Regions from separate parts of the Peribacillus sp. NPDC096622 genome, predicted to be linked through region 1. Evidence: riboswitches for the same ligand, from Rfam matches in the RefSeq annotation. Region 1 holds a riboswitch; the other holds the start of a gene.

Region 1 (7,585 bases):
AGGAAGTTTATGATCACCAATTCGATGAGGAAGAAGCTAAAGATGGCCTAGCTGAGCAGCTGCTTCCGAACGTTCAAAAAGGTGACAGTTTAACCGTTTCGGCTGTGAAACAAACAGAGGGTGAAACGAAACCGCCGGAACCATTCAATGAAGGGTCGCTTCTTTCGGCAATGGAGAATCCTGCCCGTTTCATGGCAGGGGAAAGCAAAGAGCTCATCAAGACTCTTGGTGAAACTGGCGGGATTGGAACGGTTGCAACACGTGCGGATGTTATAGAAAAACTGTTCAATAGCTTCCTGATCGAGAAGAGAGGAAAGGGCCTTCATGTTACCTCGAAAGGAAAACAACTTCTTCAATTGGCACCTGAAGACTTGCGTTCTCCAGCTTTAACAGCTCAATGGGAGCAAAAGTTAACTGCGATAGCAAAAGGAAAGCTGCCAAAACAGGCTTTCATCGGTGATATGCGCTCCTACGCCAAAAATATCGTCCATGAAATCAAAAATAGTGATCAAAAATTCAAGCATGATAACGTGTCAGGAACGAAATGTCCTGATTGCGGCAAGCTGATGCTTGAAGTGAATAGTAAAAAGGGAAAAATGCTTGTCTGCCAAGATCGTGAATGCGGCCATAAAAAAAGTGTTTCACGTGTAACAAATGCCAGATGCCCGCAATGTCATAAAAAGATGGAAATGCGCGGTCAAGGTGAAGCACAGACATTCACCTGTAAATGCGGTTTTCACGAAAAACTTTCTTCTTACAATAAACGAAGAGGGCAGAATAAAAATCAAAAAGTATCCAAAAATGAAGTATCCAATTATATGAAAAAGCAAAATAAAGAAGAGCCGATCAATACTGCATTGGCAGATGCCTTGGCGAAACTGAAATTCGATAAATAAAAGAAAAGCGCCCTTCACCTTTAACTCCATGGTGAAGGGCGCTTTTTTATGGGGTTATATGCATGGAACAGGTCTGGGCAAAGTCCTTGCCGGCAGGAACGTCTTTCCTGACAATAAGGTTGCCGCTTGATGAAGTCTAACAAGGCGGCAGAAAGGGATGGAGCGAGCGCTCCATCCCTTTCCCCATATATCGATGCTTCAGTTAAATTTCATTCAGTACGGTGCCATGTAATTCATATTCAAGTGTTTTGTCAGTGTGTGTGTGTTTATCCGAATCTACTCGTATGAGCGTACTGAATGGCTTTTGATCACCCGGACTGAAAATTGCTTCATCATTCTCTTGATTCCATAGGCTGTAAATACTCATGATCGTATCCTCCTTTGGATGAGAAGACTAGTAATTCCCATATTTGATTATCATCCAACTCTTCAATTGACTCTAACGCTGATCACCGGGACTAAACACCGCTGCGTCATTCTCTTTGTTCCATTGGCTTCTGATTGTACTCATCATGCACTATCATCTCCTTTGGTGAGAATGTCTTACAGTATTTGTATACCCGGATGGGACAAGTTAAAACATATATTTTTAAAAAAGACAGGATTATATCCTGAAATCCAGTATTTTTGGTATATATCAAAAAACGTAATAATTCAAACTTCTTATTACTATAACATGCATTGTATTATTCGGATTTTTTGATAGCTACATGGCTTGATAAATCAGTGGTTACTTTGTCCATAAAATAACTTGTTCTTATATTAACAGAAAAAAACCCTGCTACAACACGGAAGAACCGCATTATAACAGGGCTTATAAACTTTAGCGTCCCAGATAGGAATCGAACCTACGACCTACAGCTTAGGAGGCTGTCGCTCTATCCTGCTGAGCTACTGGGACATATATAAAAGTCGACGACTTATTTATTATATTTCTTATAGGCAAACTTTTCAAGCTAATAGCACATACTTATGAAAAAAAAAATCCTCAAAATGTTTAGCAGGCCGCTAAGTTCCCGAGTTTCCCTTTTCTTCATTAAATGGAATGCTTTATTATCCACTAGTTTAAAATCAGGAGAATGGATGGTTGCATTGTGGGGATTTGATTTTACCTGGATGTTCAAAAGGGATTTTAGAGGGGCTAGGCACAAAGACGGCTGCACTGATTGCTGAAGATGACATTGAAGTGGCCGAAGCAGCTGTGGATGTGACCGGGCAAGATCCGAGGGCCAAATCTTACGGGAGACTGGGTAACGGGCGAGTCCCCGGTCCAGCTCCCGATATTGATGTATCACAGTATTTCTGAAGGTAATGGCCTTCGGGTTCCAAGGGAGGAATTCCGATCACAGATGGCTTGGCTTCGGGAGAATGGTTACTATACATTATCCCCTGAAGAAGCATTCCTCTTCTTAACCGGGAATCGGATACCAAGTGAGAAGTGTGTCTGGCTTACTTTTGATGATGGCTATTCAGATAACTACACGGAGGCTTTCCCGATATTAAAAGAAAATGATATGAAAGCAAATGTCTTCATGATCGGGAAGTCCGTTGATAAAGGTCATCACCTGACTGAAAATCAAATGTTGGAGATGAGCAAGGCTGGGATTTCGATCGAAAGCCATACCATCAACCATTTGGAACTGAACCGCATGACGGCAGAGCAGCAAGAAGCGGAAATGGTTCAGTCGAAGGAGTTATTCAACCATATCCCCGACCAGGACACGACAGTGCTTTCCTATCCGGTTGCCCTGTATAACGAAGAGAGTCTCAGGCTGTCAGAAGAAGCTGATACAAGATGGCAGTCACTACCGAACCTGGGGGGCTTCAAGGGACCAAGGGATGCGTGCCCTGCATCGAGTTCGGATTTCACCCGGGTTATCAGTCGAAGGGTTTGCGTCACTGATTGAAAATGCTTCAAAGCATTGAAGGTGGAAGGGTCATTTCGTATTCGTTCAGAAAAATCATATAATAATCGATTCTTACATGGTGTATAATGAAGGCAGTGAAAATTATATACATATGAACGATTTTGGTGTCTTAATGACTTAAAAGGGAAGTTGGTGAAATGCCAGCGCGGTCCCGCCACTGTATATGGGAGCTGACGGCTGTGTACCACTGTATGAGATATGGGAAGGTACCGTTGACGATGACCATGAGCCAGGAGACCTGCCAGAATTCGTACACCTGTAACCTACGCGGATGGGAAGGTGTGTGGCAGACCCTAAGAAAGAGTCCGTATTGATTATTGTTGCCATGCAAGCATCTTCCGTTAACGGGAGGTGCTTTTCGTTTTGGGGCATCTTTCAGGATTGCGTTTTCTTTATTAGGTGGAAGAAATTAAATGAAAAGATTGTGGGGAATGAAAATGAAGAAGATTTTTGGTCTGATATTGTTGATGTTGCTTGTTGCAGGCATGGTGGTCGGCTGCAGTGGCGCTGCTGATGAAGGAAAAGAAAAGCAGCAAACGAACCATGCTCAACACAAAGCTTTCCCGATTACGATTAAAGATGCAACTGGGGAAAAAGTAACGATAGAACAAAAGCCGAAGAAAATCGTTTCGTTGATACCAAGTAATACGGAAGTGGTCTTTGCACTTGGTTTGGGAAAAAAGGTCGTTGGTGTTTCCGACAATGATAACTACCCGGAAGAAACGAAAGAAATTGAAAAAGTTGGCGGAATGGAAATGAACACGGAGCTGATTGTCTCGATGAAGCCTGACCTTGTTCTTGCGCATGCATCAAGTGCCCATAATTCAAATGAGGGTTTACAGCAGCTTAAGGATGCTGGAATAGATGTTCTCGTAGTCAATGATGCACAAAGCTTTGACCAAGTCTATGAGTCTATTGAAATGATTGGACAGGCAACGGGAGAACATGATAAGGCAAATGAAATCGTTGCGGATATGAAAACGAAGCTCAAGGATATCCAGGAAAAAGCCAAATCCGTAAAGGAAGAGGATAGGAAGACCGTTTTAGTGGAAGTTTCGCCTTCACCGGAAATATACACACCTGGAAAAAATACTTTCATGAATGAGATGCTTCATATTATTTCAGCGGATAATGCTGCTGCTGATTTGGACGGTTGGGCAAAAATTGATGAAGAGTCGATGATTGCTGCAAATCCTGATGTCATCATTACAACGTATGGTTATTATACGAAAGATTCAGTAAGTGAAGTGACGGGCCGAAAAGGATGGCAAGACGTAAATGCTGTTAAAAATGGCCAAGTTTTTGATGTCCATTCTGACTTGGTGACCCGTTCCGGTCCGCGCTTAATAGAGGGAGTAGAGGAACTTGCCAAATCAGTCTATCCGAACCAATTTGACAACTAAATGGACGTTGGCTTATTTGATTGCGTTGTTCATTTTGTTATTCGCAATGACGATAGGCATTTCCTTTGGTTCGGTGTCAGTACCGATTCCCGTACTTTTACAAATAATCGGCAAGGAGATTTTCCACTTGCCGATTTCTGCCGATCCGGATGTGATGCTGACGAATATCGTGATGAACATCCGCTTGCCGCGTGTATTGCTTGCGGGTTTGGTTGGGGCATCACTTGCGATTGCGGGTGCGGCTTTTCAAGGACTGCTCCGGAACCCGCTCGCTGATCCTTACACATTAGGTATTTCATCAGGAGCATCGGTCGGCGCCGTATTGACAATATTCTTGAATATATCACTGCCATTCATCGGTTTATATACTCTTCCGGCATTGAGCATCTTATGCTCAGTGCTCACGATGCTCTGCGTATTGACTTTTGCAAAAAAAATGGATCGATCGATGAAAGTGGAAACGATCATTTTAACGGGAATCATTTTCAGCTCGTTTTTAAGTGCCTTCATTTCATTGATGATTGCGCTGACGGGTGATGAATTAAGACAAATCATCGGCTGGCTGATGGGAAGCGTTTCTATGCGCGGATGGAATTATATCGCAATCATTATGCCGTTTTTTATCATTGGTTCGTTGACCTTGATCATGAATACAAGTGAATTGAATGCGATGACTTTCGGGGAAGACCGGGCAAAACACTTAGGTGTGAATGTCAAGCGGCGGAAAATGTGGATCCTGATAGCCGGTTCGACATTGACAGGGGCAGCCGTTGCCGTTTCAGGGGCGATTGGTTTTGTAGGATTGGTCATTCCTCATTTAGTCCGAAAGATTTGGGGACCTGACCATAAACATTTGCTTCCGTTGTCATTATTGATAGGAAGCGGATTCTTAATATTGGCGGATTTTGTAGCACGAACGATCATAGCCCCATCGGAACTGCCGATCGGGGTGATCACCTCACTTATCGGGGCACCTGCATTTGCGCTGATTTTATTAAAGAGACGGAGAGAAGGGTAAAAACGGATGCTTGAAGTAAAAGGGTTAACAGGCGGATATCACAACAAAGCTGTTTTGGACTCTGTCTCTTTTGATGTACATAAAGGGGAATTATTCGGGATTCTTGGTCCTAATGGCAGCGGGAAAACGACGCTTTTAAGTATGCTTAGCGGGGTGCTCGATTATAAAGGCGGAAGCGTACGGATTAGCGGTAGGGATTTGAAGGATTATTCGTCAAAACAACTTGCACAGGTCATTGCCGTGCTCCCTCAACATTCCTCATTAGCTTTCTCCTATACAGTAAAAGAGACGGTCTCACTTGGGCGATATGCCCATCAATCAGGATGGTTCCATAGTTGGTCCGCAGAAGATGAATCGACTGTCCAGCGGGTAATGGAACAAACGGGAGTAGCTGATTTTCAGGATCTTCATTTTGATCGATTATCAGGAGGGGAAAGACAAAGGGTCCTGCTGGCACAGGCCCTTGCCCAAGAGCCGGAAATCCTTTTTTTGGATGAACCTACGAACCATTTGGATCTTTCCTATCAAAAAGATCTTCTTGATTTAATGAGGAAAATGGCAAAAGAGCAGAAGTTGACCGTTATTTCAATTTTTCATGATTTGAATTTGGCTGGATTATATTGTGATCGGCTTATGCTGCTTGAGAAAGGGCAGATTCAGGTTGTTGATGTACCGAATGAAGTGCTCCAACAGGAACGGATTCAGGGTGTATATCATACGACGATCGAAAAACATCCACATCCCGCCCTTCCGAAACCGCAGATGTTCATCGTTCCGGAAAAGCATGGCCATGATACTATCCCGTTGGAAATTGATGATTCTTATTTGACAGTCGGATCTGAGATGATTCAATTGAATTCTCCAATCCCGCTTAGAACGATGTCTTCCGGAGTGACGGGTTCGGGGACGGGCTGGCATAAATATTTTGTGAATAGGCACGTCCATCATGGCTATGATTGCGAGGATCATCATGTTGAAATGGCCGACTATTTAACAACTCATGGTTTTGAACCTCAGGAAACGGTAGGGATGATGACAGCTGTCTTTCTCGATACGGTTGCTTTCAAGCTATTAAGAACTGAAGATTTCTCGGTTTTTATCATTGTGACGGCGGGTGTAGGGAATGCCATCGACGCTTCATTAGCTGACCGGCATTCTTGGAGTTCCGCTCCAGGAACGATAAATACATGGATATTCGTAAATGGGCATTTGGCAGAAGAGGCATATATCCACAGCATAGTGACTGCGACCGAGGCAAAAGTAAAAGCGCTTCATGATTTGCATGTCATGGATAAGGTGACAAATACTTGTGCAACAGGAACATCGACAGACAGCATTTTGATTGCGGCAACCCAAAGAGGAGCAAAGCTTCAATATGCAGGCACCATCACTCCGTTAGGGAAGCTGATCAGTCGCGGTGTATATGATTGTACTGTGGAAGCATTGACGAATAATTGGAAACGGATTGAGGAATTATGATTTATCATCATCTTTTTGCAGTTACGCTGGCATTTTTCCTTGATTTATTAATTGGAGATCCGCCAAATTGGCCGCATCCAGTCAAATGGATAGGAACGATGATCAGCAAGTTGGATCTGGCATTCAATAAAGGGGCATATAAGAAACGGAAAGGACTCTCCATGTTGATCATCGTCTTATCGGCGGTGTTATTGATTACAGGTCTTACCGTTTATTTGGCTTATCTCATCCATCCGCTTGCAGGTATCCTTTGGGAAGCTGTTGTCATTTCCACTACGATAGCTCAGAAGGGCTTGAAGCAAGCCGGGATGGATGTTTGCCTTCCGCTTAATGAACGGGATTTTCCTGAAGCGAGGCTAAAGCTTTCCTATATCGTTGGCCGTGATACTGCTGATCTTGATGAATCCGAAATCGTCAGGGGCACCGTGGAAACCGTAGCGGAAAATACCAGTGATGGGATTACAGCACCATTATTTTGGGCAGCCATTGGGGGAGCGCCGCTCGCGATGGTGTACAGGGCGATTAATACCTGCGATTCCATGGTAGGGTACAAAAATGATAAATATGGGCAATTCGGCTGGGCTTCAGCCAAGCTTGATGATATCGTCAATTGGATTCCCAGCCGCCTTACCGGATTCTTGATGTTGCTGAGCTCGAAATCCGGCCATCATGGATTCGGTGCCAGATGGAAGATATTATTCAATGACGCAAAAAAACATCCAAGCCCGAATAGCGGGTGGTGTGAAGCGGGCGTTGCTGCCATTTTGGGAATACAGCTTGGAGGCCGGAATATGTACAAAGGAATTGTTTCCGACCGTGCGAGGATGGGAGTTCCGCTTGTTCGGTTGGAAGCAAAACATA
Region 2 (7,585 bases), on a different contig from region 1:
TGGCAAGTACCCCTGCAATGGCAACACGTTTTTTTTGCCCAAGGCTCAAAAAATGGGTAGGTCTGTCTTTCAGTTCCGTTACTTCCGTTTCAGCCATTGCCCAATTTACTTTCTCCTGGACTGCACTTTTATCCCATCCTAAATTCATTGGTCCAAACGATATATCCTGTTGTACATTAGCGGAAAAAAGCTGAGAGTCGGGATCTTGAAAAACGATACCGACTTGCTTTCTTAATGATAATAATGCGTTACGGTCATATTTCATTTTCTTGCCCTTAAACTTGATCTTTCCCGCAGTAGGTTGTAATAGACCATTTAAATGGAGGAATAAAGTTGATTTGCCAGCACCATTATTACCTAATAATGCAATTTTTTTACCGTGTTGTACCGATAGCGAAAGTTCTTTTAAAGCGAAGGTTCCATCTGTGAACTGATGGGTGAGGCCTTCTATATGAAAAATATGCTCGTCCATTGTTGGGTTGCCTCCAATTTACAAATATCCATTAATAAAGATTAAGCTTCCTAGTATTACAATCGTGATCAGCCAATTGCGTGAGGAATAGGCGTAAGTATCCTCGATATAAGAAAGGTTCTCCTGATAGCCTCTCGCGTTCATGGCCATCGTCAACTGTCTAGAGCGCTGCAATACTCCTAAAAATAATGATGAGATTAGTAATCCGAGAGATCGAATGCCTTTCCTTAACGAACCATATCCCAGCCGTGAAGCTTGTGATTGGTGAATGGCCAAAGCTGTATCTAAAAAAATAAAGATGAAGCGATAGGTCAATTCTATTAAATCGACCAATAAGGAAGGCACTTTAAGTTTTCGCAGCACGGATAGGATGACTGTAATGGGTGTAGTTAAGGTAAGGAAATATAAACAGCTGATACTGCCGAATACGACAGTGATCAAATTGGCCACCGTACTGACGCTGTCATCGCTGATGAATATTTGCCAGTTCCCGAACTTCCAGGACCACCATAAATCCGAAATCGAAGTAAATTTACTTGTAAAAGAAAAAAGGATGGTAATTGTTCCTGATAGTATAAAAAATCCCGGTAATAGAAGTAATTTAAAATAATAAGAAAGCGGGATTTTTGCCGCAAAAATGATTAAAGCGCTCATCACCGTAAAAGTGATGAGCGAAACGGCCATATCCCTTACCGTTAATGAAAATAGCAAAAGGGAGAGTGCAAAAACCATCTTTTCCAACGGATGTACATCCTTTAGCCCATTGAAATAGGCATATTTATCAATGAGTAACATGCTTCGATTTTTCGGGGATTTCTTGTTTGGTTTGCTTATTCCTTTGTCTCGTTACACCTATGAAATACCCAATGAAACCAGCACCGATTGCAGCTTGCAGCGCAAATAATAAGCTCTCGGTTTCTGAACCCGGCGGCTCCCAAATACTGTTGAACCATGGCTTGTATTCCGGCTGGATTTTAGTGATGGCCTCTTCAGCTTCGCCGTCTGCACCGCCAAATTCCGTTCCTTGTTGGGTGATTAACGGTATGGTGGCAAGAATGACGACCAGGAAAAGCAGCAGTAAACTTTTTTTCATGTTAACGGGCCTCCTTAGATAAAACTCGCAGCAATTTCAATTCGCCTAGATTGTATTTTTTCAAGAAATTCATCACGACGACTGTCAATAACCCCTCACTGATTGCCAAGGGAATTTGGGTCAGGGCAAAAATCCCTGCAAATTTACTGAAAGAGGCCATGAATCCTCCTACCTCGGAAGGAAAAGCAAGAGCAAGTTGAACGGAAGTTACCACATAGGTTCCCAAATCCCCAAAAGCAGCTGCCAAAAATACGGCAAGTGAAAAAGACCACCCCAATTTAGTTGCGCCCTTGAAGACAAAGTATGCAATGAACGGTCCGCAAACGGCCATGGAAAATGCATTGGCGCCTAATGTCGTCAATCCTCCGTGAGCCAGTAAAACAGCTTGAAATAACAGAACGATGGAGCCAACGACACTCATGGCCAATGGTCCGAATAATATGGAACCCAAACCAACTCCGGTAGGGTGCGAAGAACTTCCCGTAACGGAAGGAATCTTTAGCGCCGATAATATAAATACAAATGCGCCCGATAGGCCAAGTATCATTTTTGTTTCTGGGTTTTCCCTTACTTTGGACCTAATGGACCGGTAACCCAAGATTAAAAATGGAAGCGTCAAACCCCACCAGAATATAGCCCATTCTATGGGTAAAAAGCCCTCCATTATATGCATGGCCGATGCCCGTTTTGGAACAAAAAGCAGTAAAATGACAAAATAAATAGTTTTCCAATTGGTTCTTTTCATTCTTTCTCCTTTCAACACTTATAATTTTTCTGATCAATCTTGAGAAGAAAAGCGGCGCCCAAAATAAAAAGCACTTCTCCCAAAGGAAAGAAGTGCGTAATGAACAGGAATTTTGCAGCATGAACCAACCATGGTCCATTCTGCCTGATCCGCACGCCCATCCTCGTAGGCTGAAACAGTTTCATGCTTCATGGCAGGTCTCCTGGCTTTGGTTCATCATCCCATTACATCCTTCCCATCTCATTTGACAGTGGATTTAAGTTAAAGTAATGGAACTTCCCTTTACAGTGGCGGGACCGCTCCGGATTTTCACCGGCTTCCCTTTTAAGCTGAATTCCGAAAAATTCAACACCATGAAACTTATGTAATTATTTGAAAATTCTCGTATAGTGTACCATAAAGAAATAATTCCAGCTACACTATCTTTTTTTTTCGGGCCGAAGTTTGTTGCGAGGTAAGGATTGTAACTGGTTTTACACTATTAAACTTTTCTAAACAGTCGGAATAAACTATTGAATTTTGATAAAGTTGTTATATGATAGATTATGTTAGTTAGAAATGTGTAATAAAACCAAATATTTCATTTTAAAAGTGCCCTTGTGTGAATAAGCAAGGGATAATAGGGAAATCGGTGAAAATCCGATGCAGCCCCCGCTACTGTAAACGCTGATGAAATTGTCGATAGCCACTGGCATGATGCCGGGAAGGGACAAAGTAAAATGAAGCGTAAGCCAGGAAACCTGCTTTTAAAATTGCATGATACTTTTCGGAGGGAAAGGTAGAAGGACTATGACGATTTTGGGAGGATTTGGCATACTTGCCTTTAGCTCCTCATTCATATAGTTTTTTAAACCTTGACTCTTAATGTTAAGGTTTTTTATTTTGCCTTTTCCCTGAACTCAGGAGGAAGAAGATGACTACTTGGAACTTGACGGGTACAAATACGCATCTGCTGATTTGTAATGGGAGCAGCTGCATGAAAAAGGGCGGGGAAGAAGTAACCCAAGCGATTCGCGATGAAATTACTTCAAAAGGACTGGATCTGAAAATCCATACAACCAGGACACGCTGTAACGGAAGATGTAAGGATGCCTGCGTAGTGATTGCCTATCCCCAAGGAAACTGGTATCGAGTAGAAACGCCCGATTTCGGCCGGCAGATCGTCAATAATATCGATGATGGTGGGTTTGTTCCACAGATGATCTACCAATTCAATGACGGGGATATGACCCCTAATCCAGATTTTCCAGCTCATACGGGTATTTCAAAGAACAAAGCGTAAAAGGAGATGTCTTAATGAGTACAAACGGTAAATTATTCGTCGTGGGCTTTGGACCAGGGAATTTTGAACACATTACCAAACGTGCCGTCGAAGCCCTTCAGGAAAGTGACTACATCATTGGTTATAAAACTTATGTTGAACTCATTCAGGGACTGCTTACAGATCAAACGATCATTAGTACGGGGATGACCGAAGAGGTCTCACGTGCACAGGAAGCAGTGAAACAAGCGGAGTTGGGAAAGAAAGTGGCGGTGATTTCCAGTGGGGATGCCGGAGTTTACGGAATGGCAGGGTTGGTTTATGAAGTATTGATTGAAAAAGGCTGGAAAGAAGAAACTGGAGTGGGCATTGAAGTCATTCCTGGCATTTCTGCAATCAACTCATGTGCGTCTTTACTAGGGGCTCCAGTCATGCACGATTCGTGTACGATCAGCCTCAGTGATCATTTAACTCCTTGGGAACTGATCGCTAAAAGGGTTGAAGCAGCTGCCATGGCAGACTTTGTCATTGCGCTGTATAATCCGCGCAGCGGCAGGCGGACCCGGCAAATTGTTGAAACACAGAAAATTCTCCTTCGCTACCGCTCGCCGGATACACCTGTCGGGTTGGTGAAAAGTGCTTATCGGGATAGGCAGGATATTGTCATTACCAATTTGAAAGATATGTTGAATCACGATATTGGAATGTTGACCACCGTCATCATCGGTAATTCATCCACCTTTTTATATGATGACAAAATCATCACACCAAGAGGCTATCAGAGGAAATATACGTTGAATTCGGAAAAGCAACCATTGAAGCCGCATCAGCGTCTGCAAAAAGAAGCGGAACCGTGGGCATTAGATCAAGATGCCGATTCCGTGCAAGAAGCCTTCACCGAATCCGCTGGAGGAGTTGGATTACTTACAAAAGCACCAGAAAAGAAGCCAGCTTCCTTTGAAATGGCAATGGAAGCACTGTCAAGAGTCAAGGGTCAAACCGTTCAGCAATCCATTGAGCCAATTGTTCAGCAAAAAATGGAGTCGGTATTCGAACTTGCCGTTAGTCCAGGTGTGGCGAATAAACAATTCACTCCCAAACAAATGATGACTCTTGCGGAAGTAGTCGGGGAAAAGGGAACGATGGAATACACGCCAAATCATAAAATCGTATTAAAGATTCCGACAACGGATCCGGAAGTCATTACGGGGAAATTGCAATCAGCAAACTTTTTATTATCGCCGATTGGAGATGTACTGACATTAAAAGCCTGTGATTTCTGTGATGGTGAAAAAGCGGAATCCATTCCTTATGCGGATGAAATACACCGGGTGCTTGGCGGAATGAAAATGCCCAAGGAACTGAACATCGGTTTTAATGGGTGTGGGATGGCGTGTTACAGTGCTGTTATGGATGATATCGGGATTGTCTTCCGAAAAGGGAAGTTCGACTTATTCCTTGGAGCTAAACCGGTTGGAAGAACAGCCCATCCAGGTCAGCCGGTTGCGGAAGGCATTGAACCGGAACAGCTTGTTGAACTGATTATGGACATTGTCGGGGAGTATAAGCAAAATGCCCATCCAAATGAGCGGCTTTTTAAATACTTCAAACGTTCGAAAAAGATACAGAATTTTTCTTATCAGGACATCGCTCCCAAAATAAACATAGAGCCTGCGCCTTGTGAAGACTAATCAAGAGGGGGAAAGTAAATGAAAGCAGTTTTGTTTGTAGGACACGGAAGCCGCTTGGCTTCGGGAAACGAAGAAGTCATTCATTTTATTGAAAATATGATTCCGGCATTGGATGAGCGCTTCCTTGTAGAAACGTGCTTCTTGGAATTTGCGGCACCGAATATATCCAAAGGCATTGATAATTGTGTAAAACGAGGGGCTACTGAAGTTATCGTCATTCCGATCATTTTGTTGCATGCAGGACATTCGAAATTACATATCCCAGCTGAAATAGAGGATGGGAAAACCAAGTATCCAGAAGTGAAATTCACATACGGCCAAACGATCGGGGTCCACCATGATGTATTGACGATCCTGACAGACCGTCTTGAGGAAGCGGGATTCGATACGACCTCTGAACATTCTGAGACAGCGATATTGCTAATTGGCCGAGGTGGCAGTGATGCTGATGCAAATAGTGATATATATAAAATTTCACGATTATTATGGGAAAAATTAAACGTTAAATGGGTCGAAACGGCCTTCATGGGTGTAACGGACCCGCACGTTGATGAAGGTATTGAACGATGCATCCGATTAGGGGCAAAAAAAATAGTGATGCTGCCATATTTCCTCTTCACTGGGGTGTTGATGGAAAGAATGGAGGATATGCTGAAAGGCTATCAAGAGCAATATCATGATCGAGAATTCATTTTAGCGAAGTATTTTGGATATCATCCAACATTACAGAACATTCTGCAAGAACGAGTTATTGAAGCCAGTGAAGGCAGGTCAAGCGGGGCACGTGATTTGGAAAACTATCGTAAACATGTCGAGGAACATGGACATGCTCACCATCATCACCATCATGACCACGACCACGGTCACGACCATCATCACGACCATCATCACGACCACGACCATGACCACGATCATGATCATGATGGGCAAGTGGTGGGGTCGTCAAAATGATTTTGTTCTTGGCGGGTACAAGTGATGCAAGGGAATTAGCGGTTGAGATGCAGCAGGTGGGATTTAAGGTTTTGGCAACTGTTGTAACCGGGTCGGCAGCTAAAAGTTTGCAAGATGCAGGCATATCCACCCGGATTGGCCGATTAACAGCAGAGGATATGACATCTTTAATAACTGCAAAAGGTTTTCAGGCTGTAGTCGATGCAAGTCATCCATTTGCCGAAGAAGCATCCAAAAACGCCCTTAACGGAGCAAAGGCAGCCAATGTTCCTTATATTCGTTATGAGCGTGAAAGTCAACGGTTTCAGAATGATAAATTGATAGTCGTCCGTGATTATGAGGAAGCTGCCAAGCTTGCCGCAGCAAAACGGGGGGTCATCATGCTTACGACCGGAAGTAAAACCCTGGCCGTGTTCGCAAAAGAATTGGTAGGGCTCGAGAATACCAGAGTCATAGCGAGAATGCTGCCTCGCATGGACAATATGGAAAAATGTGCGCAGCTGGGCATTGAACAAAAAAATATCGTTGCGATTCAAGGGCCATTTTCCAAAGAATTAAATAAAGCTCTATATGAACAATATGGGGTCACATTGATGATAACGAAAGAAAGTGGCAAGGTCGGTGCGGTTGATGAGAAATTGGAAGCCGCTTTGGAATGTGGAATAGAGACAATCATGATATCGCGACCGGATGTTGACTATCAAAATGTTCATTCAAGTTTTGATCATGTCATCGCCGAATTGAATAAACAGCTAAATCAAAATTAGGAGGAATGCAAGATGGACTTTAAAACGGATTTTAAACCACTAACGGTGGACCCAGACAAAATATATGATTATAGCTTCTCGATCATAGCTGAAGAAATGGGCAATCATGATTTTTCTGAAGATGAATGGAAGATCGTCCGCCGGGTCATTCATGCTTCAGCGGATTTTGAATTGGGAAGAAGTGTCATCATCCATCCAAATGCCATTCAAGCTGGTGTGGAAGCCATTCGCAAAGGCAGACATGTCATTGCGGATGTGCAAATGATCGAGAGCGGTACAGGCAAAAAACGATTTCAAAAGCATGGCGGGGACGTTCATTGCTATATTTCAGATCCGGATGTGATGGTCGAGGCAAAACGTTTGAATACGACAAGGGCAATCATTTCGATGCAAAAAGCCGTAAAGGAAAATGAAGGGGGCATTTATGCCATTGGCAATGCACCTACAGCTTTACTTGAGCTCATTCGCCTTATTAAAGAAGGGATTGCAAAACCGGACTTAATCATTGGAATGCCTGTTGGGTTTGTTTCTGCAGCAGAATCGAAAGAGGAACTGGCTAAAATCACAGAAGTTCCATTCATTACGAATATTGGCCGAAAAGGTGG

The links. Region 1 has a riboswitch for cobalamin ahead of ACIQYG_RS03955 (ABC transporter substrate-binding protein). Riboswitches for the same ligand answer to the same signal wherever they lie in the genome.
Region 2: linked by a shared signal. The riboswitch ahead of ACIQYG_RS19475 ((2Fe-2S) ferredoxin domain-containing protein) and the one ahead of ACIQYG_RS03955 (ABC transporter substrate-binding protein) in region 1 are both predicted to bind cobalamin.

Annotation. Positions count from the first base shown of each region.
Region 1 covers NZ_JBIWES010000002.1:115,630-123,214, forward strand. The annotation lists gene ACIQYG_RS03930 (DNA topoisomerase III) at 1-896, shown strand, start outside; gene ACIQYG_RS03935 (hypothetical protein) at 1,099-1,263, opposite strand; tRNA gene ACIQYG_RS03940 (tRNA-Arg) at 1,724-1,797, opposite strand; gene ACIQYG_RS03945 (hypothetical protein) at 1,984-2,202, shown strand; partial or broken gene ACIQYG_RS03950 (polysaccharide deacetylase family protein) at 2,135-2,822, shown strand; cobalamin riboswitch at 2,910-3,084, shown strand; gene ACIQYG_RS03955 (ABC transporter substrate-binding protein) at 3,262-4,227, shown strand; gene ACIQYG_RS03960 (FecCD family ABC transporter permease) at 4,190-5,245, shown strand; partial or broken gene ACIQYG_RS26930 (heme ABC transporter ATP-binding protein) at 5,252-6,001, shown strand; gene ACIQYG_RS26935 (adenosylcobinamide amidohydrolase) at 6,089-6,724, shown strand; gene cbiB (adenosylcobinamide-phosphate synthase CbiB) at 6,721-7,585, shown strand, end outside.
Region 2 covers NZ_JBIWES010000012.1:16,450-24,034, forward strand. The annotation lists gene ACIQYG_RS19450 (energy-coupling factor ABC transporter ATP-binding protein) at 1-472, opposite strand, end outside; gene cbiQ (cobalt ECF transporter T component CbiQ) at 491-1,267, opposite strand; gene ACIQYG_RS19460 (energy-coupling factor ABC transporter substrate-binding protein) at 1,254-1,565, opposite strand; gene ACIQYG_RS19465 (energy-coupling factor ABC transporter permease) at 1,567-2,310, opposite strand; gene ACIQYG_RS19470 (hypothetical protein) at 2,344-2,502, opposite strand; cobalamin riboswitch at 2,486-2,681, opposite strand; cobalamin riboswitch at 2,883-3,072, shown strand; gene ACIQYG_RS19475 ((2Fe-2S) ferredoxin domain-containing protein) at 3,224-3,592, shown strand; gene cobJ (precorrin-3B C(17)-methyltransferase) at 3,607-5,262, shown strand; gene ACIQYG_RS19485 (sirohydrochlorin chelatase) at 5,281-6,213, shown strand; gene cobK (precorrin-6A reductase) at 6,210-6,980, shown strand; gene ACIQYG_RS19495 (precorrin-8X methylmutase) at 6,993-7,585, shown strand, end outside.